Regions from separate parts of the Microbispora sp. NPDC004025 genome, predicted to be linked through region 1. Evidence: riboswitches for the same ligand, from Rfam matches in the RefSeq annotation. Region 1 holds a riboswitch; each other region holds the start of a gene.
The links. Region 1 has a riboswitch for cyclic di-AMP ahead of ACWEQG_RS23175 (glycoside hydrolase family 25 protein). Riboswitches for the same ligand answer to the same signal wherever they lie in the genome.
Positions count from the first base shown of each region.

Region 2: another riboswitch for cyclic di-AMP. It lies ahead of ACWEQG_RS26860 (CHAP domain-containing protein); the one in region 1 lies ahead of ACWEQG_RS23175 (glycoside hydrolase family 25 protein).
Region 3: another riboswitch for cyclic di-AMP. It lies ahead of ACWEQG_RS04960 (CHAP domain-containing protein); the one in region 1 lies ahead of ACWEQG_RS23175 (glycoside hydrolase family 25 protein).
Region 4: another riboswitch for cyclic di-AMP. It lies ahead of ACWEQG_RS19185 (NlpC/P60 family protein); the one in region 1 lies ahead of ACWEQG_RS23175 (glycoside hydrolase family 25 protein).

Region 1 is NZ_JBSGHN010000009.1:226,338-233,746, reverse strand. Features, by position in the region: gene ACWEQG_RS23200 (rod shape-determining protein) at 1-516, opposite strand, end outside; gene ACWEQG_RS23195 (TraR/DksA family transcriptional regulator) at 513-836, opposite strand; gene ACWEQG_RS23190 (hypothetical protein) at 1,142-1,507, opposite strand; gene ACWEQG_RS23185 (hypothetical protein) at 1,743-2,201, shown strand; gene secD (protein translocase subunit SecD) at 2,235-4,481, shown strand; gene ACWEQG_RS23175 (glycoside hydrolase family 25 protein) at 4,556-5,278, opposite strand; cyclic di-AMP (ydaO/yuaA leader) riboswitch at 5,291-5,434, opposite strand; gene uppS (polyprenyl diphosphate synthase) at 5,753-6,469, shown strand; gene ACWEQG_RS23165 (oxygenase MpaB family protein) at 6,466-7,409, shown strand, end outside.
Region 2 is NZ_JBSGHN010000012.1:88,802-96,210, reverse strand. Features, by position in the region: gene ACWEQG_RS26875 (hypothetical protein) at 1-466, opposite strand, end outside; gene ACWEQG_RS26870 (response regulator transcription factor) at 619-1,272, shown strand; gene ACWEQG_RS26865 (sensor histidine kinase) at 1,269-2,456, shown strand; cyclic di-AMP (ydaO/yuaA leader) riboswitch at 2,639-2,772, shown strand; gene ACWEQG_RS26860 (CHAP domain-containing protein) at 2,787-3,458, shown strand; gene ACWEQG_RS26855 (MerR family transcriptional regulator) at 3,540-4,343, opposite strand; gene ACWEQG_RS26850 (alpha/beta fold hydrolase) at 4,366-5,262, opposite strand; gene ACWEQG_RS26845 (ATP-binding cassette domain-containing protein) at 5,409-7,409, opposite strand, start outside.
Region 3 is NZ_JBSGHN010000002.1:113,266-120,674, reverse strand. Features, by position in the region: gene ACWEQG_RS04975 (glycoside hydrolase family 15 protein) at 18-1,793, shown strand; gene ACWEQG_RS04970 (SPW repeat protein) at 1,933-2,403, shown strand; gene ACWEQG_RS04965 (GNAT family N-acetyltransferase) at 2,793-3,545, shown strand; cyclic di-AMP (ydaO/yuaA leader) riboswitch at 3,770-3,912, shown strand; gene ACWEQG_RS04960 (CHAP domain-containing protein) at 4,262-4,870, shown strand; gene ACWEQG_RS04955 (DUF305 domain-containing protein) at 4,904-5,530, opposite strand; gene ACWEQG_RS04950 (extracellular catalytic domain type 1 short-chain-length polyhydroxyalkanoate depolymerase) at 5,784-7,019, opposite strand; gene ACWEQG_RS04945 (IclR family transcriptional regulator domain-containing protein) at 7,309-7,409, shown strand, end outside.
Region 4 is NZ_JBSGHN010000007.1:1,053-8,461, forward strand. Features, by position in the region: gene ACWEQG_RS19175 (RDD family protein) at 1,222-2,562, opposite strand; gene ACWEQG_RS19180 (amino-acid N-acetyltransferase) at 2,711-3,262, opposite strand; cyclic di-AMP (ydaO/yuaA leader) riboswitch at 3,653-3,805, shown strand; gene ACWEQG_RS19185 (NlpC/P60 family protein) at 3,958-4,917, shown strand; gene ACWEQG_RS19190 (LuxR family transcriptional regulator) at 5,126-5,374, opposite strand; gene ACWEQG_RS19195 (zinc-binding dehydrogenase) at 5,686-6,609, shown strand; gene lysS (lysine--tRNA ligase) at 6,771-7,409, opposite strand, start outside.

The DNA.
Region 1 (7,409 bases):
GCCGCCCACGGCGACCTGTACGGCACCCGCGTCGGCGATCTCGCCGGCCCGGATGACGACGGCCTCGGCGATCCCCGCCCCGGCGTCGAGCACGAGCCGGGGCCTCGGGTCGGCGATGTCCACGCCGCAGCCGACCGCCGCGGCCAGCGGCTCCTCGACGATCGTCACCCGGCAGCCGGCGGCGCTGCTGACCGCCGCGAACGCGGCGCGCCGGTCCAGCCGCGAAGCCGCGACGGGCACGCCGAGCAGGACGCGTTCGAGGGGCGGGTGCCGCTCGGTGACGGCGTCCCGCAGCGCCGTGCGGACCAGCCGCGCGCATGCGGGCATGTCGGCGACCATTCCGTGCCGCACCGGCCACCGGCGCGCCCCCGGATCGCCGCAGGCCGAGGGCCGCTCCTTGATCGCCGTGCTGCCTGACAGCAGCAGCCGGGTCCGCGCGGTGCCGAGGTCGAGGGCGAGGGCCGCTCCCCCGCCTCTCCTCCCGTTGACACCGGTCATGCCGGTCATGACCGTCATGCCGACATCCGGGCCTCGCCGGCGCAGGCCGCGCACTGCTGCACATGCGGCGCGAGCCGGAGCCGATCGAGCGGCAGGAACGCCTCGCATCGGGTGCAGGTGCCATAAAGGCCCCGATCCATCCGCTCCAGCGCCGCCTCGATCGCGGCGACGTCGCGCCGTGCCTGCCGTACGCGCGTGTCGTACGGGTCGCGCACCCGGGCCAGCTCGGCCCGGGCCGCGTGGAGCCGCTCCTCGAGCAGCATGCGCAGTTCGGACAGCTGCGCGGTGTACCGCCGGCATTCCTCGAAGAGGAGGCGCGGCGACCTGATCTCTGCCATAAGCGGCATCACTCCAGGTGAAGGATGATGTCGGCGCGCGAGCGCGCGCCTTCGGCGCACCGGTCGCCGGTGCGCGAGACGAGTACGCGGGGCGGACCCGCGGGACGGCGGTCGGGAGGCTCCGCTCGGAAGGGCGCGCCATGGCGGCGCGACGGGGGTGCGGATGCGCGAAAGCCGGCACGCGTCACCGGTCGCGTCGCCGGTCGCCTGACCTGCCGGGCCGGGTCGGCCGGGTACGGGTCAGGCGCGCGACGACGAGGACCGGGACGGTGCCGCGGTTCCGGCGCGCTCCGAGCGAGCTGGTGTCACCCGGCCTGTGGTGGACTGCGCGAGCCGGCGGTTCGGTGCCCGGTCTGCTGCGGGCTGAGGACGATGTCCTCGTGGCTCCGGGCGGGCACCGGTACGGAGACGGGAGCCGCGGCGACGGCGACGCGCGACCGGAACGGGAACGGCAGGTGCTCGGGACCGGCGGGACCCGCGGGCAGGGTCGCCGACTGCGGCGTCCACGCTCCCGGTGTCCACAGCTCGGCGGCGGCCTGCGGCGTGCGCTGAGCGGGATCCCCGCCGTACCAGGCGGGGGTGGAGGCGACCAGCGCGAGGGCGAGCATCAGCAGGCCCACCACCAACGTGAAGGCGGTGGACCCGCACGTGCCACGTCGTGAGGTCGCCATGAGACCGACCATAACCCACCTTCGCGAAACGGTCATCCGCGTTTTCCGTCGCCCGTTTCTCCCGCTCGGCGCCTGCCCTGTTCTCGCCATTCGTTCTGCGTACCCGTTCCTCACCGGGCGGTCCCCTCCGCGCGGGTGCGTTTCCCGTTTCCCGCCGGTACGGCATTCGGCACATTCGCGCGGAACTCGCTACGGTGGCCGCAGGACCGGGCGAAGCGGGAGGGAGGCGATGATCGTGCGACGCAGGCTGACCGCCGCGCTGCTGCTCCTGCTGCACGCGATCGTCCTGACCGCCGGCGGCGTGCCCGCGTCCGCGTCCGTGTGGGAGACACCGCATCGCGCCGCCGGTCTCCACGCCGCGGGCCCCCACATCACGAGTCGTGTGGCGGCCACCGCGAGCGGCGTGCGCCAGGGGGCCCTCCGCCAGGCCCCGGCGCGTGACGGCGCGCGGCTCACCGACGCGCGGATCTGCGCCCCGGCCCACGCCACGCGGCCGGCCCAGGGCGATCCGCCCCGCGTCCAGTCGGGCGCGGGCGGCCCCGGCGTGTCCGGCGGGCCGGTCGTGCTGCCCAACCCCGCGGCGCCGCGCGGCGGCACCCGGGTCACCCGGGCCGGGCCGCATCAGGACGGCCCGCCCGCCCAGTGCCCGCGCCGGGCCGCCACGGCCCGCGCTCCTCCCTCCACCGCGTACTGAGACCTTTCCCACTCGTACGCCTGTGGAGGCTTCATGTCCCGTGCGCCCATGTGGCGCGCGGTGGCGGCGCTCGCCGTCATCGCGACCTCACTGCTGCTCGCTCTCACCATGGCCCCGCGCCTCGGCCTCGACCTGCGCGGCGGTACCCAGCTCGTCTTCGAGACGAAGGACTCTCCCACGGTCAAGGCGGACGCCGACGCCACCGACCGTGCCCTCGACGTGCTCCGGCGCCGGGCGGACGCCCTCGGAGTCGTCGATCCCACCCTGGTCCGCTCCGGCGAGAAGCGGATCATCGTCGAACTGCCCGGCGTGCTCGACCCGCGCGAGGCCGCCGCGGTCATCGGCAAGACCGCCCAGCTCAACTTCCATTCGGTGCTCGGCCCCGCGGAGGCCGGTGACAAGGACGCGATCGCCGACGAGAGCGGCCAGAAGCTGAAGCTCGGGCCGGTCGCGCTCAGCGGGGCCGGCGTCACCGACGCCGCCGCCCGCACCGACCCCCAGATGGGGCCCGGCTGGTTCGTCACGATCGACTTCAAGGAGCCCGGACCCTGGCGGGAGCTGACCGGGACGGCGGCCTGCGCGCCTCCCGGCGACCACAAGCGCCGCGTCGCCATCGTCCTCGACAACGAGATCATCTCCTCGCCGCAGGTGGACGAGTCGATCGCCTGCGAGGCGGGGATCCCCGGCGGCACCACGCAGATCACCGGGTCCTTCACCGCCCAGGAGGCGCAGAACCTCGCGGTGCTGGTCAAGGGCGGTTCGCTCCCGGTGCCGCTGGAACTGGTCGAGCAGCGCACGGTCGGCCCGACCCTCGGCGCCGACGCCATCGCGGCGAGCGCCAAGGCCGGCATCGTCGGGGTGATCCTGACCGCGCTGTTCATCGGCGTCGTCTACCGCCTGGTGGGCGTGCTGGCCGCGGTCGCGCTCGCCTGCTACGGCCTGATCTCGTACGCCGGGCTCGTGGCCATGGGGGCCACGCTCACACTGCCCGGCCTGGCCGGGTTCGTCCTGGCGATCGGCATGGCGGTGGACGCCAACGTGCTGGTCTTCGAACGGGCCAGGGAGGAGTACGGCGAGGCGCCCCGCCGAGGCCTCAAGGCGGCCCTCGAACGCGGCTTCAAGAACGCCTGGAGCGCGATCGCCGACTCCAACATCACCACCCTGCTCGCCGCCGGGTTGCTGTTCTGGCTGGCCTCGGGCCCGGTGAAGGGCTTCGGCGTGACCCTGGCCATCGGCGTGCTGGCCTCGCTGGTCTCGGCCATGCTGATCACCCGGGTGCTCGCCACCGCCCTGATCGGCAGGATCGGCCCCCGGGCGTCCGGCATCGGCTCGATCGGCCGGGTCAGGACCTGGCTGACCCGGCGCGACCCGGATCTGATGCGGGGCAGGCGGCTGTGGCTCGCCGTCGCGGCCGGGCTGCTCGTGCTCGCCGGGGCGGGGCTGGTCACCCGCGGCCTGAACTACGGCGTCGAGTTCACCGGCGGCCGGATCGTGGAGTTCGGCACGAGCAGGCCGGTCGACGTCACGGCGGCCAGGCAGGCGGTGGCGGACGCCGGGTTCCCCTCGGCCGTCGTGCAACGGTCGGACGACGCGATCTCGGTGCGCACCGGGCAGATCAGCGCGGACGACGTGGTCCGCGTGGAGGAGGCGCTGGACCGGAGCGTGGGCGAGGTCACCAAGCAGCGTGACGAGCTCATCGGGCCGAGCCTGGGCGAGGAACTGCGCCGCAACGCGCTCATCGCGCTCGCCGTCGCGCTCGCCGCGCAGCTCGCCTACCTGGCGTTCCGGTTCCGGTGGACGTTCGGCACGGCGGCCGTGGCGGCGCTGTTCGTGGACGCGGCCGTCGTCGTCGGCACGTTCGCCTGGCTGAGCAAGCCGATCGACGGGGTGTTCCTGGCCGCGATGCTGACGATCATCGGTTACTCGGTCAACGACAAGGTCGTGCTGTTCGACCGGGTGCGCGAGCTGTGGCCGATGCGGCGCGGCGAGCCGTTCGGCCGGGTGGTGAACGCCGCGATCCTGCAGACCGCACCCCGCACGGTGAACACCGGGCTCGGGGCGCTGTTCATCCTGGCGGCTCTGGCGGTGTTCGGCGGAGACTCGCTGCGGGACTTCGCCGTCGCCCTGCTGATCGGCATCGTCGTGGGCACGCTGTCGTCGTCGTTCGTGGCCGGGCCGGTGGCGATCGCGCTGGAGCGGCGCTCCAGCCAGCCGCCGCCGGCTCCCGCCGCACCGCGGGTCAAGCCCGCGCGGCGCGACGGCTCCGGCGCGGTGGTCTGAGCCGGAACGGCCCCCGGGGGCGGGCGTCCCGCCCCGGGGGCCGTGCGGCTGGGTCGTGCGGCTGGGTCGTGCGGCTACTGGCGGCCGAGCGCGCGCAACTGGGCGGGCGTCAGCGCGGAGACGTTCTGGTCGATGGGCGAGTCGGTGTACTGGTGGATCGCCCAGGCCTTCCAGTCGGCGGGCGGCGTGATGTCGCCCGGAGCCTTGCTGTAGTGGGCCACCCAGAGCGGGTAGTCGCCGAGGCCGCGGCCGTACTTGTCGGCGAAGTTCCAGCCGCTGTAGAACATCGGCTTCGTCCCGGTCTTGGCCGTCACGTACTCCAGCCAGGCCTTGGCCCACTCGTTGACGTGCTCGACCGACTGGCCGTCGCTGGTCTCCAGGTCGAGCACCAGGATGTCGCCGGGCTTGCCCGGCTGCGAGCTCACCACGTCGAGGAAGTGGTCGGCCTCGGCGATGGGGTCGTTCTTGGGATGACCGTAGTGGTAGACGCCGCGGACGATGCCCTTCTTGTCCAGCTCACGCCAGTGCCGGGGGAAGGACGAGTCGACCCAGGACGTGCCCTCGGTCGCCTTGATGAAGCCGAACTGCGCGCGGCTGTTCATCCAGTCGTGGTCGGCCTCGTAGCCGGAGACGTCCTGGCCGTACGTGTGCGGGTTGGCGTAGGCCGGGCCGGGCAGGGCGACGGCCGCCGTGACGCCGGCCGTGGCGGCCGAGACCGCGAGGGTCGCCGCCGCGAGGGCGGAGCGCAGGCGCCGGCCGGAGGGCCGGCGATCGAGGGAGAGGCGGTGGGTGGACATGTCGGGGCTGACTCCTTGCTTCCATGCCGCCTACCGGGTTAGCTGACGGGTTCGGGCAGGAAGTGCCCTACGGGCGCATCTGGGGCTGCTCCCGATTCACCCCGAAGAGAAGTGGGTCCCCGGCTCCGCTGATCGCGGATTCGGCGGCCGCACGGTCACGGGACCGCGCGGACCGGGCAACGACACGGCAAGGGATGCGGCGCCGGAGGGCGGTCGCTACCCCAAACCGTGTGCCCTAAAGGTACACACACCATCAGATTGGTGTAAACGGGACAAAACACGTCTTTACCTGCGGCGACAGGCGAGGTAAGGATCACCGATACTGACGGTTAGTATTCATCGCCTCACGGATTGTGAAAGAGTCCGTCTCCGGAGAGATCACTCTCCTCCCTCCCCCCCGCACCAGGGCCGGGGACGGCGGCGAACGACGGAAGTGACCATGTACTCCTTCTCGAGGCGGGCGATGTGAGAGGCGTGCCTCATCACGTGGCGTGCGTGATGGACGGGAACGGGCGGTGGGCCGCGCAGCGGTCGCTGTCCCGCATCGAGGGGCATCGGGCGGCGGAGGCCGCCGTGATCGATGTCATCGAGGCGGCCCACACCGCCGGCGTCGGGTGGTTGAGCCTGTACGCCTTCTCCACGGAGAACTGGCGGCGCCCGGCCGCCGAGGTCGACGACCTGCTCCGGCTGGTTCGCCGCGCCATCCGCAAACACGCCTTGTCTTTGCACACACGCGGGATCCGCTGCCGGTTCCTCGGCGTCGCCGATCCGCGGATCCCGCCCGCGCTGGCCCGTGACATCGCCGATCTGACGGCGCTGACCCGCGACAACCGGCGGATGACGTTGACGGTGGCGTTCGACCACGGCGGCCGCCGCGACATCGTCGAGGCCGCCCGGTCGCTGATCCGCGACGGGGTGCCGCCCGAGCAGGTCACCGAGGAAAGCTTCGCCCGCCGTCTGCCCCACCCCGACATGCCGGAGGTGGACCTGGTCATCCGCACCTCCGGAGAACAGCGGATATCCAACTTCATGCTGTGGCAGGTGGCCTACGCCGAATGGGTCTTCCCCCGGGTGCTGTGGCCGGACTTCCGCGCCGGGCACTTCTGGGAATGCCTGGAGACCTACCGGCGGCGCGACCGCCGGTTCGGCGGGGTACAGGAACCGGCCCTGACAGGAAAGGAATGTCGATGAGCGACGCCGCACCCGCCGGAGCCGACGCCGATCCGCTCGGCCCGGGATCGATGCTCCACCGGTTGACCCGCCAGACACGCTGGGGGCTGGTGGCGACCCGGGCCATCGTCCTGGAGGCCGCGCACCCGCAGATCGGCGCCGCGCTGATCGCCAACTCGACCTTCGTCGCGCACCCGTGGCGGCGCCTGCGCAACACCGTGCTCAGCGCGCAGCGGATGGTCGACCCCGACATCCGGGTGCGCCAGCGGGAGGCGGCCCGGCTCAACCGCCTGCACGCGCGCATCACCGGCACCGACGCCGAGAACCGCCCGTTCAACGCCGCCGATCCCGAGGCACGCGCCTGGGTGGTGGCGACGCTGTTCGAATCCGCGGTCACCATTGGCCGGCTGAGCGGCGAGTCCCTCGACGGCCCCGCCCTGGACCGGCTGTACGCCGAGTTCCAGGCGTTCCTCGCACTGATGGACCCCTACGGCGGCAAGCTTCCGCCCACGGTGCGGGAGTTCTGGCGCTACTACTCGACCGTCGTCGAGGAGCGGCTGGAGAACACCGAAGCGGTCCACGTCGTCCTCGACCGCCTGTTCGCGCAGGTACCCGCGCCCCCTCTGCTCCGCGACCGGCCCGCCGTGTGGGCGGCGGGCAGGGCCATCGCCGGGCCGACGGCCAGCGCGATCATCGTGGCGACGCTGCCCGAGTCGCTCCGCGCACGGCTGGGGCTCGCCGAGGTCCCCGGCACGCGCACGCTCATGCACGCCACCTGCCTGTCCACGAGTCTCGCGACGCGGCTGCTGCCGGAGTCGTGGACCCGGCTCGACACGGTCATGACCATGCTCGACCCGGGCTACGCGCCGCAGCGGGGCGGCGAGGCGCTGGCGGGGCTACGCCGTGGCGTGGCGAAAGCCGGGGCGCTCCTGCGCCTCCTCACGCCCGGTCAGGAGACGTC
Region 2 (7,409 bases), on a different contig from region 1:
GGAGTCCCTGCCCGGGCGCCGGGTCGGGGACGTCGACCCCGTGCTCGCGCATGCACTGGGCGAACTTGACCATGCGGTCGCGCACCTTGGGATCGTCGCCGCCGAGCTTGTCGCCGACCGCGTCCTTCATGAAGTGCTCGCAGGCCTGCATGGCCTTGCGCATCGTGGCCTCCTCGCCCTTCTTGCCGGTGATGCGGACGCGGCCGTCGGGGCCGGGGTCGGGCATGTCCACGCCGTGCTCGCGCATGCACTGGGCGAACTTCAGCTGGGCCTCCTGCAGGTCGGCCGGGCCCCGCGCGGACGGCTTCGCCTTCGCGGTGGAGGCGGCGCCGCCGGCACTGGCGACCCCGTCGCCGGTGGGGGCCGCGCCGCAGGCGGCCAGTGCCAGTGCCGATGCCAGTGCCAATGCCAGTGCCGGCGCGAGCCCGAGGGCCGGTGCCAGGGCACGTGGCGGTCGTACGCGCATGAGTCGCTCCTCCTCTCCCGGGACGTTCGCCCGGGACGCGGCCCAACTTCAGCGGAGGCGGTGCTAAACGCGGATAAGCGAGATCGGCTCGTCCGTGCTTATCCGCGGCTAACACCTCGTGCGTCAGTCTCGGAGCCGAGCGGGAGGTTGGGATGCGGGTGCTCGTGGTCGAGGACGAGGAACAGCTGGCCGACGCGGTCGCCCGGGGGCTGCGGCTGCACGCGATCGCCGTGGACGTGGCCTACGACGGGCGGGAGGCGCTGGAACTGACCGCCTACGTCGACTACGACGTGGTCGTGCTGGACCGCGACCTGCCCGACGTGCACGGGGACGAGGTCTGCCGGGAGCTGATCGGCGCGGGCGGGGCGAGCCGCATCCTCATGCTGACCGCGGCCGGGCGGATCAGAGACCGGGTCGGGGGCCTGTCCCTGGGCGCCGACGATTACCTCGTCAAGCCGTTCGCGTTCGCCGAGCTGGTGGCCCGGGTCCGGGCGCTGGCCCGGCGCTCGTCCCGTGCGGTGCCGCCCGTGCTGGAGCGGGCCGGGATCCGGCTCGACCCCGCCCGCCGTACGGTCGTGCGGGACGGGTGTCAGGTGGCGCTGGGCCGCAGGGAGTTCGACGTGCTGCACGAGCTGATGCGGGCGGGCGGCGACCTGGTCACCTCGGCGCGGCTGCGGGCGAACGTGTGGGACGAGCACTCCGACGCCGGGACGGGCGTGCTGCGCGTCACGATCACCTCGCTGCGCCGCAAGCTGGGCGCCCCTGCCGTGATCGAGAACGTGCCGGGCCGGGGGTACCGGCTGTGACGCGTGCCCTGTTCTTCTGGGGCAGGCTCGGCCTGCGCATGCGGCTCACCCTGCTGTACGGCGGGCTGTTCTTCGTGGCGGGGTCGGTGCTGCTGTGGTTCACCCACCTGCTGACGGCTCGGGCGCTCAACCAGCGGTTCGTGGTGGCGGTGGCGTCGAAGGTGACCGGCGGGGGCACCCCCGACGCCGCTCCGGGCGGCGCGCTGCCCGGCGCCGACATGCTCGCGCAGCGGGTGCGTACCGATGTCGAGCAGGGGGCGGCCGGCGTGCTGAGCGACGTCCTCGGGTCGTCGCTGATCGTCATGATCCTAGTCGGGGCCGTCGCGGTGCTGCTGGGATACCTGGTCGCCGACCGCGCGCTGCGCCCGCTGGAGCGGGTGACCGAGACCGCGCAGCGGCTGTCGGAGAGCACGCTGCACGAGCGGATCGCCCTGAGCGGCCCCCAGGACGAGGTCAAACGGCTCGCGGACACCTTCGACGCGATGCTCGACCGGCTGCACCGGGTGTTCGACGCCCAGCGCCGGTTCATCGCCAACGCCTCCCACGAGCTGCGCACCCCGCTCGCGGTCAACCGTACGGTGCTGGAGGTGTCGCTGGAGGAGCCGGCGGCGTCGGAGGACCTCAAGGCGCTGGCCCGGGCGCTGCTCGGCACCAACGCCCGGCACGAACGGCTCATCGAGGGCCTGCTCATGCTGGCCCAGTCGGAGCAGGAACTCACCGCCCGCAGGCCGGTCGACCTGCGGCAGGTCGTCCGTACGGCGATGGAGCAGATCGACCTGCAGCCGCGCCGCGGGAAGGTGGTCGTCCACGAGGACCTGCGCCGGGCGGTCGCGTACGGCGATCCGCTCCTGCTGGAGCGCTGCCTTATCAACCTGCTGGAGAACGCGATCAAGTACAACGTGCGGGACGGGGAGGTCTGGGTCCGGCTGCGGGAGGACGAGACCGGGGTGAGCGTGACGGTGGAGAACACCGGGCCTGCGGTCCCGCCGTACGAGGTGGACGACCTGTTCGAGCCGTTCCGCCGGCTCGGGGGCGACCGCGTCCGCTCCGCCCGGGGGGCGGGGCTGGGCCTGTCCATCGTCCGGGCCATCGCGGTGGCGCACGGCGGCACGGCGGAGGCGGACGCCCGGCCGGCGGGCGGCCTGACGGTGACCGTACGCCTGCCCGGAGCGGCTCAGAGCTGATCACATCCGGAGTGCCGTACCCACTGTCGCCCGGTCTCTCCCTACTCGAGAGTAAAATCCGAGTTGTTCTAACTTGACCGGTTTGACCTGGTCTATTACCTTTTAGGCAGCTCAGGGCGCACTTGCTCATTCAATGGTCAAGAAGCCCTCCTCAGACCGACGCGGCCGGCCGATCCCGGCTTGCCGCCCGGCCGCCGAGTCCGCGTCCGCGCGGAGCCGGGGACCCACCTCTCCTGGGGTGAATCGGCATGCCTGCCGTAGGGCGCCTTCCAGCCCGAACCCGTCAGCTAACCCGGTAGGCGGCATGGAAGTAAGGGAGTCCGCCCCACCATGCACGTCCTCAACACCTGCGTCCGCGCCGCCCTCGCGAGCACCGCCCTCGCCTCGGCCGTGCTTGTCGCGGCACCGGCCGCGCACGCCGACAACCCCGCCACCGGCAAGGGCCCGGCGGCCGCGCAGTCCATGGCCGAGATCGCCAAGACCCTGCCCAAGGTCAGCGCCACCGACGTGCTGAACCTGGCCAAGAGCCAGGTCGGGATCAGTGAGAACGCCTACGGCGGCGGGACGAAGTTCCAGCAGTGGTACATGACCACTCCCCGCGCCCAGGAGACCCTCGCCCGCGACGGAGGCACCCTGAAGGGCTACCTGAACGCGCCCTGGTGTGACATGTTCGTCTCCTGGGTCGGCCACCAGCTCGGCATCGGGCCGGTCATGGGCTCCGACGCCTACACCGTCGAGCACGCCAACTGGTTCGCCGACCACGGCCGCTGGGGCCGGACGCCCAAGCCGGGCGCGGTGGTGTTCTTCAACTGGAACGGCAGCAAGAACATCGACGACGTCGTGCACGTCGGCTTCGTCGTCAAGGACAACGGCGACGGCACCATCCGGACCATCGAGGGCAACACCGGCAACGGCGCCGTCGAGACCCGCACCCGTAACACCTGGCAGGTGGTCGGGTACGGCTACCCGATGTACCCGGGCGAAGCGACCGCCGCCGCCTGACGGCCGACGCCCCGAAGCGCGCCGGTCATCCCGGCGCGCTTCGCCGTACCTCCCGCCGCCGCGGGCGTCCGGCGCGAACGCTCACGTCGTCGGCCGCTCACGCGGCGCGTCCGGCCTGGGGGCCACGCGCTCGAGCTTGGTCCAGCCGGTCCAGCCCCGCTGCCTCAGCAGCTCGATCAGCCGACGCGCCGGCGGCACGGTGTCGAACGCCAGCGTGTCCATGAGCGTGACGAGCGGTGACTCGATGTCGGTGTCGTCGACATAGTCCTCGCCGCGCTCGTCGGCCATCCGCGTGATGTAAGCGGCCAGCTCGTCGGCCAGCTCGACCAGCCGCGGGTCGTCGTCGGCTCGGTCGAGAGCCTGACTCAGGGTGAGGTAGAAGCCGGCGAGCAGCGGGTCACCGATCTGCTCACGCTTGCGCGCCATCCACTCCGCGACTCGCGCGGGTGAGTGCGCGGCCAGCGGGATCCAGCCGTCACGCTCGGCCTGGACGATCCGCTCGTCGACGCCGAGCGCCCGCAGCCGGTCGAGATACTCGACCACCTCCGAGGGGAGCGCCAGGCCGTCCCCGGAGGCGAGCCGGGCGATCCGCTCGCGATGCCGTTGCCGCTCCCGGATCTCCGCTCGCAGGCGCCCGTCGATCTCCGCGACCGCCGCGGCGAACTCCTCCTCACCGGCCCGCAGCAGCTCCCGCACCCGCGCCAGCGGAACCCCGGCCTCGGCGAGGGTCCGGATTCTGATCAGCTCGATCACGGCGCCGGCGTCGTATCTGCGGTAGCCGGAGGGGTCGCGCTCCGGCTCCGGCAGCAGTCCCTTGGCGTGGTAGTGACGCACCGCGCGCACCGTCACTCCGGCGTAGGACGCCAGCTCGCCGATGGTCAGCATCAGACCGGTCTCCAGGAGTCGCTCACGATGTCGCCTGGCCGGGTGGGCCTTCCGTACCACGAATGATCTGGGCGATCCGCGGGGCATGGGTGAAGACCAGCCGATGGTCGGCGTCGAGCCATGTGGTGGTGACGTGCGGGTGCTCTCGGACAAGCCGCTCGACGCCTGCACGCCAGATCCGGTTGAACCGCGGCGCGTGCCCTTCGCCGCTCTCGCCGGCCATCGAGGTCGACATGATCATTGTGATGGGCCGGTCGATCTCTTCGTATCGGTCGAGGATCTCGGACCGAATCACGTCGATCTCGAGGTTCAGGTCGACAATCTCCCGGGCGGTGAGCGACACCTGACGGGCAGTGCCCCGCTCGGCCTCCTGCCGCGCCGACAGATCCTCCCACATGGCGCGGAACTCCGGCAGGACGGCCTCGGTGATGAACGGTTCGGACACCGGGTTCGCCCCGTCGATGAGCACGAGCTCGGCGACGGCGCCGGGATGCTCGGAGGCGTAGTGCACGGCCAGGTCAGCGCCCAGCGAGTAGCCCACCAGCACGGGCGCCGCGGACAGGCCGAGGTTTCCCAGCTCCGCCATCACCGCGGCGAGATCGCCGAGGAAGGCTTCGAAGGAGTACCGGTCGGCGGCCGAGGCGAGGCCGTGGCCGCGCAGGTCGAATGTCACCACCTCGTGGTCGTGCCGCAGCAGCTCGGCCAGCTCCTGCAGGTCGGCCTGTGTCGAGTTCAGACCGGGGCACAGGACCAGCGGTCGTCCCCGGCCGTCACGGGACACCGGGATCGTGACGCCGTCGTGGTGGATCGTGAAATGCCGCGTCGTCCTGTCGCCCCTCTCGGCCCGCTCTCCATCGTCGTGCTCGCCGTACGACGTCCGCAGTCCGGCGACCTCGGTCGCACCGGTTTTCGTGGTCATGCCCCCATGCTGAGAGATTGACCCAGCGTCAGGGTCAAGCGGCGCGGCGACGTGACGCCCGCCCGTGGTCACCGCCGGCCCCTGCTCCGATGGGCAGGGGCCGAGGGCGACGGGCCCTGCCCGTACGCCCGCGCGGGTGGGCCGGGTCAGGCGCCGACGTAGGCCGCGAGGTGCTGGCCGGTGAGGGTGGAGCGGGCGGCGACGAGGTCGGCCGGGGTGCCCTCGAAGACGATCCGGCCGCCGTCGTGACCCGCGCCGGGGCCGAGGTCGATGATCCAGTCGGCGTGCGCCATCACCGCCTGGTGGTGCTCGATGACGATGACCGACTTGCCGGCGTCGACCAGCCGGTCCAGCAGCCCGAGCAGCTGCTCGACGTCGGCGAGGTGAAGGCCGGCGGTCGGCTCGTCGAGGACGTAGATCCCGCCCTTGTCGGCCATGTGGGTGGCCAGCTTGAGCCGCTGCCGCTCGCCGCCGGACAGCGTGGTCAGCGGCTGGCCGAGGGTGATGTAGCCGAGCCCGACGTCGGCGAGCCGGTCGAGGATGGCACGCGCGGCCGGGGTGCGCGCCTCGCCGGAGCCGAAGAACTCCTGGGCCTCGGTCACCGGCATCGCGAGCACCTCGCTGATGTCGCGCCCCCCGAGGTGGTGCTCCAGCACCGATGCCTGGAACCGCTTCCCCTCGCACTCCTCACATGTGGTGGAGACGCCGGCCATCATCGCGAGGTCGGTGTAGACGACACCGGCGCCGTTGCAGGTGGGGCAGGCACCCTCGGAGTTGGCGCTGAACAGCGCCGGCTTCACGCCGTTCGCCTTCGCGAACGCCTTACGGATCGGGTCGAGCAGCCCGGTGTACGTCGCCGGGTTGCTCCGCCGCGAGCCGCGGATGCCGCCCTGGTCGACCGACACCACCCCCGCGCCGGCCGGGATCGACCCGTGGATGAGCGAGCTCTTGCCGGAACCGGCGACTCCGGTGACCACGACGAGCGCTCCGAGCGGGATGTCGACGTCGACGTCGCGCAGGTTGTTGGCTTTCGCGCCGCGGATCTGCAGCGTGCCGGTGGGCGTGCGCACCGTCTCCTTCAGGGCGGCCCGGTCGTCGAAGTGACGGCCGGTGACGGTGCCACTGGTCCGCAGGCCCTCGACGGTCCCCTCGAAGCAGACGGTGCCGCCCGCCGTGCCGGCGCCGGGGCCGAGGTCGACGACGTGGTCGGCGATGGCGATCATCTCTGGCTTGTGCTCCACGACCAGCACCGTGTTGCCCTTGTCCCGCAGCCGCAGCAGCAGGTCGTTCATCCGCTGGATGTCATGGGGGTGCAGGCCGGTCGTGGGCTCGTCGAAGACGTAGGTGATGTCGGTGAGCGAGGAGCCGAGGTGGCGGATCATCTTGACCCGCTGCGCCTCGCCGCCCGACAGCGTGCCCGACGCCCGGTCGAGCGACAGGTAGCCCAGCCCGATCTCCACGAACGAGTCGAGGAGCTGCCGCAACGTGGACAGCAGCGGCGCGACCGACGGCTCGTCGAGGCCGCGGACCCAGACGGCCAGGTCGCTGATCTGCATCGCGCAGGCGTCGGCGATGCTGATCCCCTTGATCTTGGAGGACCGGGCGCCCTCGTTGAGCCGGGTGCCCTCACACTCGGGGCAGGTCATGAACGCGACCGCACGCTCCACGAACGCCCGGACGTGCGGCTGCAGCGCCTCCTTGTCCTTGGACAGCATCGACTTCTGGATCCGCGGGATCAGGCCCTCGTAGGTGAGGTTGATGTTGTCGACCTTGATCTTGGTCGGCTCCTTGTGGAGCAGGTCGTGGAGTTCCTTCTTGGTGAACTCGCGGATCGGCTTGTCCGGATCGAAGAAACCGGAGCCGGTGAAGATGCGGCCGTACCAGCCGTCGACGCTGTAGCCGGGGATGGTGAGCGCGCCCTCGTTGAGCGACTTGGAGTCGTCGTACAGCTGGGACAGGTCGATGTCGGAGGTCCGGCCCATGCCCTCGCAGCGCGGGCACATACCGCCGGTGATGGTGAACTCGCGCCGCTCCTTCACGGTCTTGCCGCCGCGCTCGAGTTTGACCGCGCCCGCTCCGCTGATCGAGGCGACGTTGAAGGAGAACGCCTGGGGCGAGCCGATGTGCGGCTGACCGAGCCGGCTGAA
Region 3 (7,409 bases), on a different contig from region 1:
GATCACGAGGCAGGACGATGCGCATCGAGGACTACGCGCTCATCGGCGACATGCACACGGCCGCCCTGGTCGGACGCGACGGCTCGGTCGACTGGCTGTGCCTGCCGCGCTTCGACTCGGGATCCTGCTTCGCGGCGCTCCTGGGCGGCCGCCCGGCGGGACGCTGGCTGCTGGCCCCCGCCGGGGGCGGGACGTGCACCGGGCGCCGCTACCGCGACGGCGCGCTGGTGCTGGAGACGACCTGGGACACGCCCGGCGGCTGCGTCCGGGTCGTCGACTTCATGCCGCCGCGCGGCGAGGCGCCCGACCTCGTGCGGGTGGTGGAGGGTGTGCGGGGCCGGGTGGAGATGCGCACGGAACTGCTGCTGCGCTTCGAATACGGTGCCGTGATCCCCTGGGTGCGGCACCGTGGGGGAGAGGTGGCGGTGATCGCCGGTCCCAACGCCGCCTGGCTCCAGTCGCCCGTAGAGCTCGCCCAGGACTCCCGCCTCCGCGGGACGACCGGATCCTTCTCCGTCACGGAGGGAGACCGGGTGCCGTTCGTGCTCACCTGGCAGCAGTCGTGGCGGGACCGGCCGCGGCGGCTGGAGGCGGCCGGGGAACTGGCCGCCACCGACCGGCTCTGGCGGCAGTGGCTCGGCGGCTGCCGCTATCAGGGGGAGTACGGCGAGGCCGTGGGCAGCAGCCTCCTCGCGCTCAAGGCCCTCACGTACGCCCCCACCGGCGGGGTCGTCGCGGCGCCGACGACGTCGCTGCCGGAGCGGATCGGGGGCTCGCGCAACTGGGACTACCGCTACAGCTGGCTGCGCGACGCGTCGTTCACTCTGCGGGCGCTGATGGACGCGGGGTACGCCGAAGAGGCGACGGCCTGGCGTGACTGGCTGCTGCGGGCGGTCGCGGGGGACCCCGCCGACCTGCAGATCATGTACACGGTCGACGGCAGCAGGCACATGCCCGAGTGGACCCTCGACTGGCTGCCGGGATACGAGGGGTCGCGGCCGGTGCGGATCGGCAACGGCGCCTCCGGCCAGTTCCAGCTCGACGTGTACGGCGAGGTGATCGACTGCCTCTACCAGGCCAGGGAGGCGGGCCTGCGGCCGGACGAGGAGGCCTGGGAGCTGCAGTGCGCGCTCATGGACTATCTGGAGGGTGCGTGGCGTGAGCCCGACAACGGGCTCTGGGAGGTGCGCGGCCCGCGCCGCGACTTCGTCCACTCCAAGGTCTTCGCCTGGGTGGCGGCGGACCGGATGGTCCGCTCCGTCGAGAAGCAGGGCCTCGACGGCCCGGCCGGCCGCTGGCGCGCCCTGCGCGAGGAGATCCACCGGGACGTGTGCGCGCACGGCTACGACGCCGACCGGAACACCTTCACCCAGTTCTACGGGTCGAAGGGCCTCGACGCGGCCCTGCTGCTCATCCCCCGGCTCGGCTTCCTGCCGGTGGACGATCCCCGCGTCGCGGGCACGGTCGACGCCGTGTGCCGGGAGCTGACGGAGGACGGCCTCGTCCTGCGTTACCGGCCCGAGGCCGACCACGTGGACGGACTGCCGGGCGGCGAAGGCGTCTTCGTCGCCTGCTCCTTCTGGCTCGCCCACGCGCTCGCCCTGCTCGGCCGCCGCGAACGGGCGCGGCGCCTGTTCGAGCGCCTGCTGTCGCTGCGCAACGACGTCGGCCTGCTGTCGGAGGAGTACGACGCCGGCCGCGGGCGACAGGTCGGCAACTTCCCCCAGGCCTACAGCCACGTCTCCGTCGTCAACGCGGCCCAGGCTCTGGCGGCGCCGGGTCCATCTGCCTGAGAGATGTCGTCCATCTGTTTCCCGCGCGTCTCGCGACCTACCCCGCGCCACCTGCCGCGTTGCATGATGCAAGTGAGGGCCGGGCGGGTCCGGGGAAACCCGCGGCCGCGGCCCTGCCGGGGGAAAGAGGTGACGCATCATGGTGCAACCAGGTCTGGCACGACGCCCGGACGCGACGGAACTGCGCCAGACGTACGATCGCGCGGGCTCGACCGTTCCCGCGCAAATCATGGACGGAGTGACGCTCCTCGCCGGGCTCTACCTCGCCATCTCGCCGTGGGTCGTGGGCTTCGCCGGATTCGGCGGCCTGGCGATCAACAACCTGATCATCGGGCTGACGGTCGCGGCGCTCGCGCTGAGCTGCGCGTCGGCGTTCGGCCGCACGTACGGCGTGAGCTGGGTGCTGCCGGTGCTGGGCGCCTGGACGATCATCGCGCCGTGGGTGATCCGCGGACAGCCGGCCACCACCGCGACCATCTGGGACAACGTGGTCACCGGGGCGATCATCTTCCTGTTCGGCCTCGGCGCGCTGGCGTTCGCGGCCAACTACCGGCAGCACGAGCGCGGCGGCCGGCGACGGGGAGTCGGCGCACCGGGCGGCCAGTGGTAGCCGCGAACGAGGCCAGGCCGCGTACCCGTCCCTGACGTCGTCGGGCCCGCGTACGCGTCCTGGCCGGCCGCGCGAAAGGGGCGGGGGATAAGCGGTTGCGGCCGTGCGCGGACGCGTGGGAGAGTGCGACCGCTTCACAGCACGCGTACAGACGAAGGACTGAGGCCATGGCTTCGGCGACCCGCAGCGGCCGCCGTCGGCACTGAGCGGTCCGCCACCCGGCGGCACCGGCGCGGGCAGTGCCGTCACCGTTTCACGGCGGCCCGACGCCGCGGTGCTCCGCGCACCGTCCGCGTCCCCCGATGGGGACGGCCCCCCGCGCGGCTCATCGCCCGCTCGACGTGGCGGGAGCGCGCTCCACTTCGTCATCGACGTGAGGTTCAATCACCGTGGACATCGATGTCCAGAGCTTTGCCGTGGCCAACCTTCGCCGCCGCCCCGAGGTCGTCGAGACCGGCGGCTTCGTCGTCGGGATCGATCCCGACACCCGCAGCCCGCACGTCAACTACGCAACCCCCCTGCCCGGAGCCCGGCCGTCCGCGCGGGACGTCGCGGCGCTGGTCGGGGCGTTCCGCGATCGCGGGCTCAAGCCCCGGCTCGAGTTCGCGCCGGACGCCGCGCCCGGCGTGGAGCCGGCGCTCGCCCGGGCGGGCTTCGGCGTGGAGGCGGTGCACGACTACCTCGTCTGCACCCCGGACACGCTGACGCCGCGAAGGGACGGCGGTCCCCTGGTGGAGACGCCGGTCGCGGACCAGGACTACCTGTCGATCGACGCCGCTCTGTCCGAGGCGTTCGGCGCCGAGTTCGCCGCCTCACCGGAGGGCGCGGCCCGGCTGCGCCGCCTGCAGGAGAGCGGCGGGGCGGTGCGGTTCGTCCGGGCGCGGGACGGCGGGTGCGCCGGCGCGGCCACCTGCTCCGCCCCCGCCGTCGGCACGTCGGAACTCGCCGGTGTCGGCACGCGCCCGGCCTTCCGCGGCCGGGGCGTCGCCGCCGCGGTCACCGCCGCGCTGACCGCCGAGATGTTCACCCGTGGCGCGCGGTCGGTGTGGCTCGAGTACGGCGGCGAGGGGTCGCGGCGCGTCTACGAACGCGTCGGCTACCGGCCGTCGGGCACCCGCCTGTACATGTCGCTCGCGGAGTGACCCGTCCGGGACCGGTCGCCGGCCAGGGATCGTCCGGCCGGCGGCGGGTGCCGTACGGCTGTGTGGCGTATCTCACCGAGGACGGGCCGCGACCGCGAGGACCAGCGGAAGTGTCGCGCGGCGGCGGCCCGAATCGGGTCATTTGCCGGTTTTTGGACCGTGTCTTACTTGTTATCTACTATGCTTCCCGTGTCGCGCCGGTGTGCGGTCCTCAACCCGAGGACGACCGGCGACCGCCGAATCCCGGACGTCATCCATCCCGGGAACCGGGGACCCATGTCTCTCGGGGTGAATCCGGACCATCCGGTAGGGCTACTCCTGGCCCGAACCCGTCAGCTAACCCGGTAGGCGGCCAAGGAGAGGAGAGCGCGTGGAGTGTCGGCTCCACCTGCCGATCCGGTCCGCGTCGCATCGACGGACCGCTTGCCCGCCCTGGAACGTCTCCAGGCTTCCGGGGTGATGGCGCGCCCGTGACGGGCTGCCACATCTCCCGTTTCTGATTCCGCCCCGCCGGAGGGCCGTGCCCTCGTACGGCCATGCCGTCGTGCCGTCACGCCCGGTGGGCCGGTTCGTCATGTCTTAAAGCGCGCCATGAGGAGCCTCCGATTTCCAGCGATCCCATAGCTCGGCAACTGCTCGACGCCGTCCGCCCGGAACTGGGCTACCGCGAACGAGCGGGAAAACATACGAAGTTCGGCGAGTGGTACGCCGACAACGTGGCCAAGGACCCCGACTTCAAGACCGCCCCCTGGTGCGACATGTTCGTCTCCTGGGCGGCGAACCGGGCCGGGGTGCAGGACCACGTCGGCGAGTTCGCGCTGACCACGCGGCATGCCAAGTGGTTCAAGAAGCAGCACGCCTGGAGCGACAAGCCCGAGCCGGGCGCGGTGGTCTTCTTCGACTGGTCGGGAACCAAGAACGTCCGCGACATCGACCACGTCGGCGTGGTCGAGAAGGTCGTGGGCGGGAAGGTCCACACGATCGAGGGCAACGTCGACGGCGTCTGGCTGAAGCGCAAGGTGCGCGACAAGAACAAGATCGTCGGGTACGGCCTGCCGCGCAAGGTCAAGCCGACGCCGAAGGCGACGGTGACGGTCCAGCCCGTGGCCGCGGTGAACGCGAGCGTCCAGGGTCCGGCCGGGCCCACCACCAGGAACATGGCGGCGCAACAGGGGCAGTCTCCCGACGTCGTGTGGTCGCCGGGCGACGCCGTCCTGCCGGCCGGTCTGCTCTTCGCGGTGGTCTCCACCGCCGTGACCGGGCTCCGGTTCAGGGCCGCGGCGGCGCCCTCCGTCGGACGGCACCGCAGGCGCCGCACCCGCTGACCTCCGCCGGCCGCGTCCCGGACGAGCGGGCCGTCACTGCTGGAGGAGGCGCTTCATCTCCGTGATCTCGGCCGACTGGCCGGAGACGACGGACGCCGCCATCCGCCGGGCCGGCTCGTACGCTCCGCCGCGCAGTTCGTCCCTGGCCATGCTGACGGCGCCCTCGTGGTGCCGGATCATCATGGTGAGGAAGGCCCGGTCGAAGGCCCGCCCGGACAGTCCCTCGAGGCGCCGCATGTCCTCGGGGGACATCATGCCGGGCATGGCGTGGTGGGCCGGCGCGGCGCTCTCGTCGGGCGCCCGCTCGCCCCAGGCGGTGAGCCAGCCGCTCATCGTGCGGATCTCGGCAGCCTGGGCGGCCTCGATCCGCTCGGCGAGCCGCCTGACCCGGGCGTCGGCCGCCCGGCTGCCGGCCAGCTTCGACATCTCCACCGCCTGACGATGGTGCGGGATCATCATCCGGGCGAACATGACGTCCTGCTCGTTGTGGCCGGCCGCCGGCGTCGTGGCGGCCGGGGCGGCGGCCAGTGTGGCGGCCGGGGCGGCGGCCAGTGCGGCGGGCGGGGCCGGCGTGCCGGCGAAGGCCGCGGTGCCGTACCCGCCCGTGCCGCTCAGCAGAGCGGCCGCCAGCAGGGCCGAGGGCAGTACGCGTCCGCTCATCGCAACCACCTCCGTATTCGTCCGGACACGGCGACCGGGCCGGAACGGGGCGACGGCCCGGCCCGCGGTGGCGGCCCGACCCGCCGTGGCACGCCGGAAGCCGCGGGGCCTGCCGCCCGCGAAACCTCCGCCGTGCCCGGACGCGACGCCCCCGCCGTCCGCCCCGGGAGACGTGCCCGGCCGGATGCCGATCATGCCTCCCGGGCCTCCTGGCGGTCGCGGGGGCCACGCGGTCCCCTCGGAAGGCGGCGGGTCAGCACTGGCCGTCGGCGAGCACCCAGTGATCCGGGCCGGTCTGCCGGAGCGCGTGGACGGTGAACGTGTTCCACAGGCCCATCGCGTCGTTCGACCCCTTGGCGTAGGTGTGGCCGCCGGACTGGTAGGCCCGTCCCGCCGTGGTGTGGGCGTAGTTGCTCGCCCGTACGCACGTCCCGGCCGGCGTGCCGCCGGGCGAGGGGCTGGGGCTGGCACTGGGACTGGGACTGGGACTGGGGCTGGGCTGGGCGCCGCCGTCCAGGCCGAAGAACCGGGCGTCGTGGTAGGCCGAGCAGATCGTGTCGAGGAAGTACGCCGCGGTGGCGCCGCACTGGTCGGGGGCGCCGCCGGGATCGACGGGGAGGCCGTGACCCATGCCGCCGATCTCGTAGAGGCGGACGTCGTCGTCGCCGTACACGGTGAGCGTGGCGCCGCCGGTGAGCGACCGTGTGGCGGTGGGGGCGGGGGAGACGCCCCGCACGTTCGCCCACTGGTCGCGCAGCTGCCTCCCGTTGGCGGGGACGACCGTGTAGTCCGCCTGGCCCTGCCAGACGGCCACCCGGGGATACGGCCCCGCGTAGCCGGGATAGGCGTTCCGGACCAGGTCACCCCACTGCTGCGGGGTCCTGCTCGCCGGGCCGTACTGGCAGCCGGACGCCTCGGTCAGGTTGCTCGCGCAGCGGTACGCGAGACCGGCCGCGATCGACCCGGCGGCGAAGACGTCCGGGTAGGTCGCCAGCATGACGGCGGACATCGCCCCGCCCGCCGACAGCCCGGACACGTAGACCCGCGCGGGGTCGGTCCCGTAGGCGGCGACCGCGTACGCCACCATGGCCCGGATGGACGCGGCCTCGCCCTGCCCCCTGGTGGTGTCGCCGGTCTGGAACCAGTTGAAGCAGCTGGACGCGTTGTTGGCGCTGCTCGTCTGCGGCAGCACGAGGGCGAAGCCCCACCGGTCGGCGTACTCGCGCCAGCCCGAGTCGGCGAAGTAGCCGCTCGCGTTCTGCGTGCAGCCGTGCAGGAGCACCACGAGCGGCCGGCCGCCGGGCAGGCCGTCGGGACGGTAGGCGTACATCGCGAGGTTGCCGGGATTGGAGCCGAACGACGCGACCTGGGCCAGTGACGCGGCGCGCGCGGGTGGGGCGCCCGCGCCGAGCAGGCCGGCCAGGACGAGAAGGAGGACGGCGACGGCGGCGACCGCTCGCGGCGGCCGGGTGGGGAGGGGGGTGACCATGGCGACTCCTCGGAAGACCGGGCTCACCGAGCCTTTCCGGGCACGGTAGAACGCCGGTGAGCGCCCGGACATGTTCGCCGGGCACACTTTTCGCCACGCTGTCATGGCGTCCGCCATCGGAGCGGACATAGGTCCGCTCAGCGGTCATGTCAGAGGCCTCCACTGCCCGCCGTCACGTCACAGCGGGTGAGCCTGGGCATCCCGGACTGTTCCTCGCGCCGTCAGGCGGACGGAGACGAGTGGACAGGGTCTAGAGTTGACTCGGCGAGTTCGGGCGGAAGAGGCGTTCATGGCACGAGGCGACACCGGACCTGACTTCATCGAGGCGCTGGCGCGCGGCCTCGATGTCATCAGGGCGTTCCAGCCGGGCCGCCCGGTCATGTCCCTGAC
Region 4 (7,409 bases), on a different contig from region 1:
AGATTGCGGATTCTCAGGAACCTCTGAGTCCGGTGACTTCTCGCGTGGCTCCCGTGCCGTGCGGAGACCCGCCGCGTCGGAACGTACCAACTTTACGATGCCGTAGACGACCGCGCCGGCGACGACCACGGAAGGTATCAAGGCGGACAATACCTCTGTCATTCTGCCTCGCTCGTGCCGGGGGTGTCATTAGGTGCACCCGAGGAAATTCCGAGGACGTGGCAAGGTCACCGGCCTCTTGCCGGGCCGGGCACCCTGATACGACCATAGCGCCGGGAGGGACCGGACGCGCCTTCCGGGGTGCCCCAGGAGGGCCCGGGTAATCCCCCGTCTCTCCAGCGGCCTTACCGGATGCACTCGAAATCGTACCCAGAATGCCGACCCGGGCGGTCACCGCTCCCCGGCGTCCCTCCGTTTCACCGCTTGCGCACTTCCCGTACGAGGACGGGCGGCGGTAGCGGCACTCCCCGGGGTTCGGTGAGGCCCGAGCCGTAAGGGCAGGTGAGGGGCCTTGTGGCCAGGCCGGGCAGTCGCGGCCCGACAAGCGCGAAGCCGCAAACACGCTCGTGAAAAAGGCCGGCCGGAGGACGTACGGCCGTTGAAGAGCTCGGGCGAAACGAGGAGCGACGTCTCGGCGCCGGATCTTCACAAGGAGCCCCCGCCCCCTTCTCGTACGGCGCGCACGCCTTGGCGAGATATACGCGCAAGCAGATCGTCACAGCCCGGAAGCCTCGTAAAAAGAGAGGACCGGCCGGTTCCACCAAGATCGACAAGCGGCGGCATGAAGATCGAATAAAGGAGCGGGGCACAATCACGTGGACGGTCCGGGCGGCCGGGCGGCCGACTTTCGCACGGCCAAACGGTCCCCGCATTCCGCGGGCGGCCTCCGCGACCGGGTAGAGCGGTGTGCATCCGGAGCGCCATAAGGGCCCCTGCGGCTCCATACTGCCCCATAAGCGCCCCTGACGGTTCCTTAAGCCGCCCGTGGACCGATATGGCCCGGACGGGGACGGCGAGGGCCGGGCTTAAGGATTGGCGCCGGGGGCGGTCTCGCGGTCATTGGGGGCACCTCTCGGGACGGTGAACCCAAGCATGGCATGCCCGGGCGGCCCCGTACGGTTTTTCCCGCACAGCCGGATGGGCGCCTGGTACCGGCGGCGCCAAAGCGGCCATAGAAAAAGGGGCCGATGGTCCGTTCCATCGGCCCCCCCCCAACGGTCGTTACCTGACCTTGACCACCACGGTCTTGGCGACCTTGTCATGCAACGCCTGCTGCAACGGCCTGTCCCAAAGCAGCCACAGGATATTCAGCAACGAGAAGATGCCCGCCAGGTACGTGACGAAGGGAATCCAGCGCACCAACTGCGGACCCCACATCACGATTGCGCGCTTACCGGCCGTGTCGACGGCGAGGCCGCCGTCGAGGGTTCCGCCGATCGATACGACCTTGATGCCCATCGCGATCTTTCCGAGCGTCTGCCCGCGCTGGCGCAGCATGACGAACTCGTAACCGACCATGACGATGCCGGCCAGGATCGCCGTGAGCAGTTCCGCCAGGAAGTAACCGCCTCCCGGGGTGATCGTCCCGTTCGCGATGTCAACGCTCGGGTTGGTGATGATGATCGCCGCGATCACGACCGAGATGATCCCGAAGGGGATGCCGACGACCACGCCGTCGATGATGCGGGCGACGAGGCGCTGCCACCACTCCGCGAGCGGCGCCGGGGCGCCGGGCGGGATCGGCCCCGCGGCCGCGTACGGCTGGCCGTAGGCGGGCTGGGCGTAGCCCTGCTGGCCGTACTGCTGGGCGCCGTAAGCCTGCTGCTGACCGTAGCCCTGCTGCTGGCCGTACCCCGGCTGGCCGTACTGCTGCTGACCGTAGTCCTGCGAGGCGGCCTGCTGGGCGCCGTAGCCCTGCTGACCGTACTGCTGCTGGCCGTAGCCGCCCTGCTGCTGACTCTGCTGGGCGCCGTAGCCCTGCTGGCCGTACTGCTGCTGGGCGCCGTACCCCTGCTGCTGACCGTGCTGCTGACCGTAGTCCTGCGAGGCGGCCTGCTGGCCGTACCCCTGCTGGGGTCCGGTCTGGCCGTAGCCCTGCTGCTGGCCCTGCTGGGCGCCGTAGCCCTGCTGGCCGTACTGCTGCTGGGCGCCGTACCCCTGCTGCTGACCGTAGCCCTGCTGCGGGGTCTGCTGGCCGTACCCCTGCTGGGGCCCGGTTTGACCGTAGCCCTGCTGCGGGCCCGTCTGGCCGTAGCCCTGCTGGCCGTACTGCTGCTGGGCGGCCTGCTGGCCGTACCCCTGCTGGGGTCCGGTCTGGCCGTAGCCCTGCTGCTGGCCCTGCTGGGCCCCGTAGCCCTGCTGCTGGCCGTAGCCGCCCTGGGCGGCGTCGTAGCCGGGCGGCTGCTGCGGGCCCGTGTTCTGCCCCGTGTGGCGGTAGTTGACGACCGTCACGTCAGGGTCGTAGTCCTGGGCCTGTCTGTCCGTGCCGTACCCGGGGTGCGATGACGGCGGTGGCGTTCCGTCCGACTCGTCCTGGGGGTACGGCGGCTGTCCGGTGCTCACCGTGTCACCTCGTTTCGAAGACGCATGCGCCGCACGTCCGTAGCACACGCTGATATTGCCAAAAGTAGCGACAGGCGTAACAACAGTCACCTTTGCGGACACTGACAATTCGCGTCAAGATCATTATCTGCCGGGACGTGAACGGCGGTCAATGGCGGTCGAGGTGCAGCAACATCCGGGTGTTCCCCAGAGTGTTCGGCTTGACGTGCTCCAGATCCAGGAACTCGGCGACACCCTCGTCGTACGACGCGAGCAGTTCCGCGTACACCTCGGGAGAGACCGGTGTGCCCTGAATGGGCCGGAAGCCGTGCCGGGCGAAGAACTCGACCGCGAACGTGAGGCAGAAGACCCTCCGCACGCCGAGGTCCCGGGCGGTCTCGATGAGCGCGGCGACGATCCGGTGACCGATGCCCCCACCACGCACCACGGGGTCCACGGCGACGGTCCTGATCTCGGCGAGGTCCTCCCACAGCACGTGCAACGCGCCGCAGCCGACGACCTGCCCGCCCACCTCCGCGACCCAGAACTCCTGCACGTCCTCGTACAGCGTCACCGTGCTCTTCTTGAGCAGACGGGGGCCGACGCCCGAGTACGCGTCGACGAGGCGCCGGATCGCCCGGACGTCCGGCGTCCTGGCCCGGCGCACCGTCACGGCCGTGGCACCCGAACCACTGGATGTCTGCGCGGCGACCTGCTCCATGAGCGGTCAGCCTAGCCGGACGGAATCCGATCCCTCATAGTCGGCGCGAAGGACCTCCACGGATAACGGTCATTCCCAAACACCACGCCCGACATGAGGCCTGACCCTGTGTAGCCGTCAGGATACGGATGGACGCCCAGCCGGCCCGCGAGACCGCGATCCGGTTCGTCCCACTTTTTCCGGCAGTCCGCACGGCACATCCACCACCTCGAATCGCTCCAAACACAGGTGAACGCGGATGTATCCCCATTGAGCCCGTGACCCAGCTGTGATCGTTTGGTTGTCAAACGTAGACGGGTTTCGGAGTTCTGGTTGAGCAAGAACTCGCCGTGCACTATCGTCCAGCGACGATGCCGGTCATCGTGAGCGCTCACGGCGGCCGGGCGCCGAATCTTCGAAGCACCGAGTGCGGAGGGGAGCCGGGGACCCAACTGCAGGATCAGGATCGGTTCGGTCTAGATCGTCAAGGGGTGAATCCACCAAGGTAGGGCTACTCCGGCCCGAACCCGTCAGCTAACCCGGTAGGCGCTCAGTAGTGCCCCGCCACATGGCCGTGCTCCACGACACACGGCCTGCCGCGGGGCACATGTGGGAGAGGAGCTCGGTTGCGCACGCGTGGAGGACGGCCGGCGGGCAGGCACGCCCGCCACCGACGGTCCGGATCCGGCACGGCCGGTCCGGGTGCCATCCGCCGATTGGCGTTCGTCGGCGTCGCGCTCACCGCGATCACGTTCGGCGCCCCGGTGGTCCGCGCCACCGCCGACCCCAAGCCGAGCCTCAAGGAGCTCACGGAGCAGGTCGAGAGCCTCTACACCGAGATCGAGAGCCTCACCGAGCAGTACAACGGCGAGCGCGTGCGGCTTAAGGCGGCCGAGCGGTCCGCCGAGCTCGCCAAGAAGAACCTCGCCAAGAGCGAGGCCGAGCTGGAGGTCCGCCGGCAGAAGGCCAACGCCCTCGCGCAGCACTCCTACATGACCAACGGGCTCGGCAACGCGCTCGTGCTCATCGACAGCGACGCCGACCCGCAGAAGTACCTGAGCCAGGCCTCCACGACGTACGCGCTGGAGCTGCAGGAGAGCCAGGAGGTCGCCGAGGTCACCAAGGCCATGGACGCCGCCTCGCGGGCCAGGGAAAGCGCGGCGGCCCGGCAGACCGAGGTCAAGAAGCTGCTCGCCGGCCTCGACTCGCGCCGCGACAAGATCAACGCGCTGATCAAGAAGACCGAGAGCAGCCTCTACCGGCAGGTCGCCCGCACGATCGGCAGCCAGACGCGCAGCCGGATGTCGTTCCCGATCGTGGGCGACGGCAAGGCCGCCCAGGCGGCCCGCTGGGCCCTCAGGCAGCAGCTCAAACCGTACGTGTGGGGCGCCGAGGGCCCGAACTCCTTCGACTGCTCGGGCCTGGTCATGGCGGCCTACCAGTCCGTCGGCATCAGCCTGCCCCACTACACGGGCAACCAGTGGACGGCCGGCACCCACATCTCCCGTGACCAGCTCCGCCCCGGCGACCTGGTGTTCTTCTACTCCGACCTGCACCACGTGGGCATCTACATCGGCGGCGGTTACATGATCCACGCGCCGCGCACGGGAGACGTCATCCACATCGCGAAGATCGCCGGACGGCCGTTCGCGGGAGCGGTGCGCGTCGCCGACTGAGCGGGGCCGCCGGGACAGCGCGCCGCGAGAGCGCGAGCCGGAGCGCACGCCGGCTGAACCGCGCCGCGAGACCGCGCGAGCCGGAGCGCACGCCGGCCGAGCCGCGCCGCGAAAGAGCGCACGCCGGTTGAGCCGCCGCTTGGACGGCTCCGCCGGCGTCGCCGCTTTCTCCGGCGCCCTTCCCGACCTCGTGCGCTCCGGAACGCGGTCAGATGAGGCGGCGTCGTGCCGCCCAGGCGACTGCCTCGATCGCCGTCGCGACGCCGATGCGGTCGCAGATGCCCCGCAGCCGCCGCCGCACGGTGCGTCCGCTGACGTCGAGACTGCGGCCCACGCGGTCTGCGGTCACGCCCTTGGCCAGCTCCGCGAGAAGAAGTAAGTCCTCATCGGTGAGACCGGCACGATCAAAGTCCGAGGCGAGACTGTCACCTCGGTAGACGACCTCGGGAACACCCATCGTCCGCCCTCCCCCACGACGATGATTCGTCGGCCCACCCTCCAGGGACGGTAAACGCCTGCCGCGAAGGTCGTCAAGGTCGAAAGCCGACCGGCCGGTCGTACGCCTTCCGGGGCGCCTCGGCAGCCTCCGCCCGATCGCTTCCGGCGGCACTCGGAGATTTCACCCAGGCACGTGAGCCGGCAGTCGGGTTCGGACCGGCACCGAGGGTGATTACACCTTTCCTCCGCCTTACTTACGCACTTACAGGTGCCTACTAACCGAAGGAGAGTAACTCCCCCTACGCTCGCTGCCAGGTGGAAGGAGGACACATGAGAACACTGGTGGCACAGGACGGTGCCGTACGGGTGGTCGAGACGCCCGATCCCGAGCCGGGGCCGGGCCAGGTGCGGATCAGGGTGGAGGCGGCCGCCGTCAACCCGATCGACCTCATCACCGCCTCGGGCGCCCTGCCCGATTACGGCCTCACGCCCCGTCTGGAGGCGTACGCGCTGGGCTGGGACGTGGCGGGCGTGGTCGACCGGGCCGGAGCGGGCGTGACGGCCCTACGCTCCGGTGAGCGCGTCATCGGGCTGTCGGACCGGCTGACCGACCGGCCCAAAGCCCAGTCGGACCTGGTGGTGCTGGACGAGACGGCCGTCGCGCCGGCGCCCGCCGGGGTGGCCGCGCCCGAGGCGTCGACACTGCCGCTGAACGCGCTCACCGCCGTCCAGGCGCTCGACCTCGCCGGGCTCGACAAGGGCGAGACCCTGCTCGTCACGGGCGCGGCCGGGGGCCTCGGCGGCTACCTCGTGGAGCTGGCCACGGCGCGGGGGATCAGGGTCGCCGCGGTCTCCGCGCCCGGCGACGAGCCGCTCGTGCGGGGCTTCGGCGCGGAGTGGTTCATACCGAGGGGCGCCGACCTGGCCGCGACCGTCAGGGCCGTCGTTCCCGGCGGCGTGGACAGCGTGGTGGACGCGGCGGTCGCCGGCCTGCCCGCGCTGGACGCCGTGCGCAACGGGGGCGCGTTCGTCGCCGTCGCCGCCGGGCAGGCCCCGCTCCCGTTGCGCGGCATCCGGGTCTCGACGGTGTTCGTCCGCGCCGACGCGGACCAGCTCTTCGACGTGACGAAGCTGGCCGAGGCCGGACTGCTGACCACGCGGGTCGCCGGCACCTATCCCCTGGAGCGGGCGGCCGAGGCGTACGAACGCCTGCGCGGGGGTGGCCTGCGCGGCCGGCTGGTCCTGCTGCCCTGAAATTCCGGTGCCCTGGCGTGCCGGTGCCCCGACGCCGCCGGACCGGCGCGCGGACGGGAACGGGTCCGGTACGACCGCGGGCCGGACGGCGATGCCGTCCGGCCCGCGGCGCCGGCTAATCGGCGGTGCGGCCCGCCCCCGGGACATGAGACACGGCGCGCTCAGGCACGACCGAGCAGCTCACGCACCCGGTCGCGGCCCACCGCCAGCAGCAGCGTGGGCAGGCGCGGGCCGGTGTCGCGGCCGACGAGCAGGCGGTAGAGCAGGGCGAAGAAGGCCCGCTGGGCCGCCTTCAGCTCGGGCGTTGCCGCCTTGGCGTCCATGTCGAGCCCGGCCTGCACCTTCGGCACGCCGTACACGAGGGTGGTCAGCCCGTCGAGCGACCAGTGCGCGTCGAGGCCCTCCGCCAGCAGGCGCAGCGACTCGCGGTCCTGCTCGCCGAGCGTGTCGAGCAGCTCCTTGTCGGGTGTCTCGCGCACCTGCGTGCGGTCCTCCGCGGGCACGTAGGTGTTCACCCAGTGCTGGGCGCGGTCGAGCCGGGGCCGCAGCTCGTCCAGCCCGGTGATCTCCGGGTCGAACGCGCGCAGGATGCGCAGCGTCTGCTCCTCGTGCCCGGTGGCGATGTCCACGACCGAGGCGAGGGTGCGGTAGGGCAGCCGCCTCGGCGTCTCCGGCAGCGTCCTGGACGCGGTGCTCGACGCGCGGCGGTAGGCCGCCTGGTCGGCCGGCAGCGCCGTGCCGTCCTGCACCTTCCTGGTCAGCGTGTCCCACTCGTCGTACATCCGCTGAATCTCCTGGTC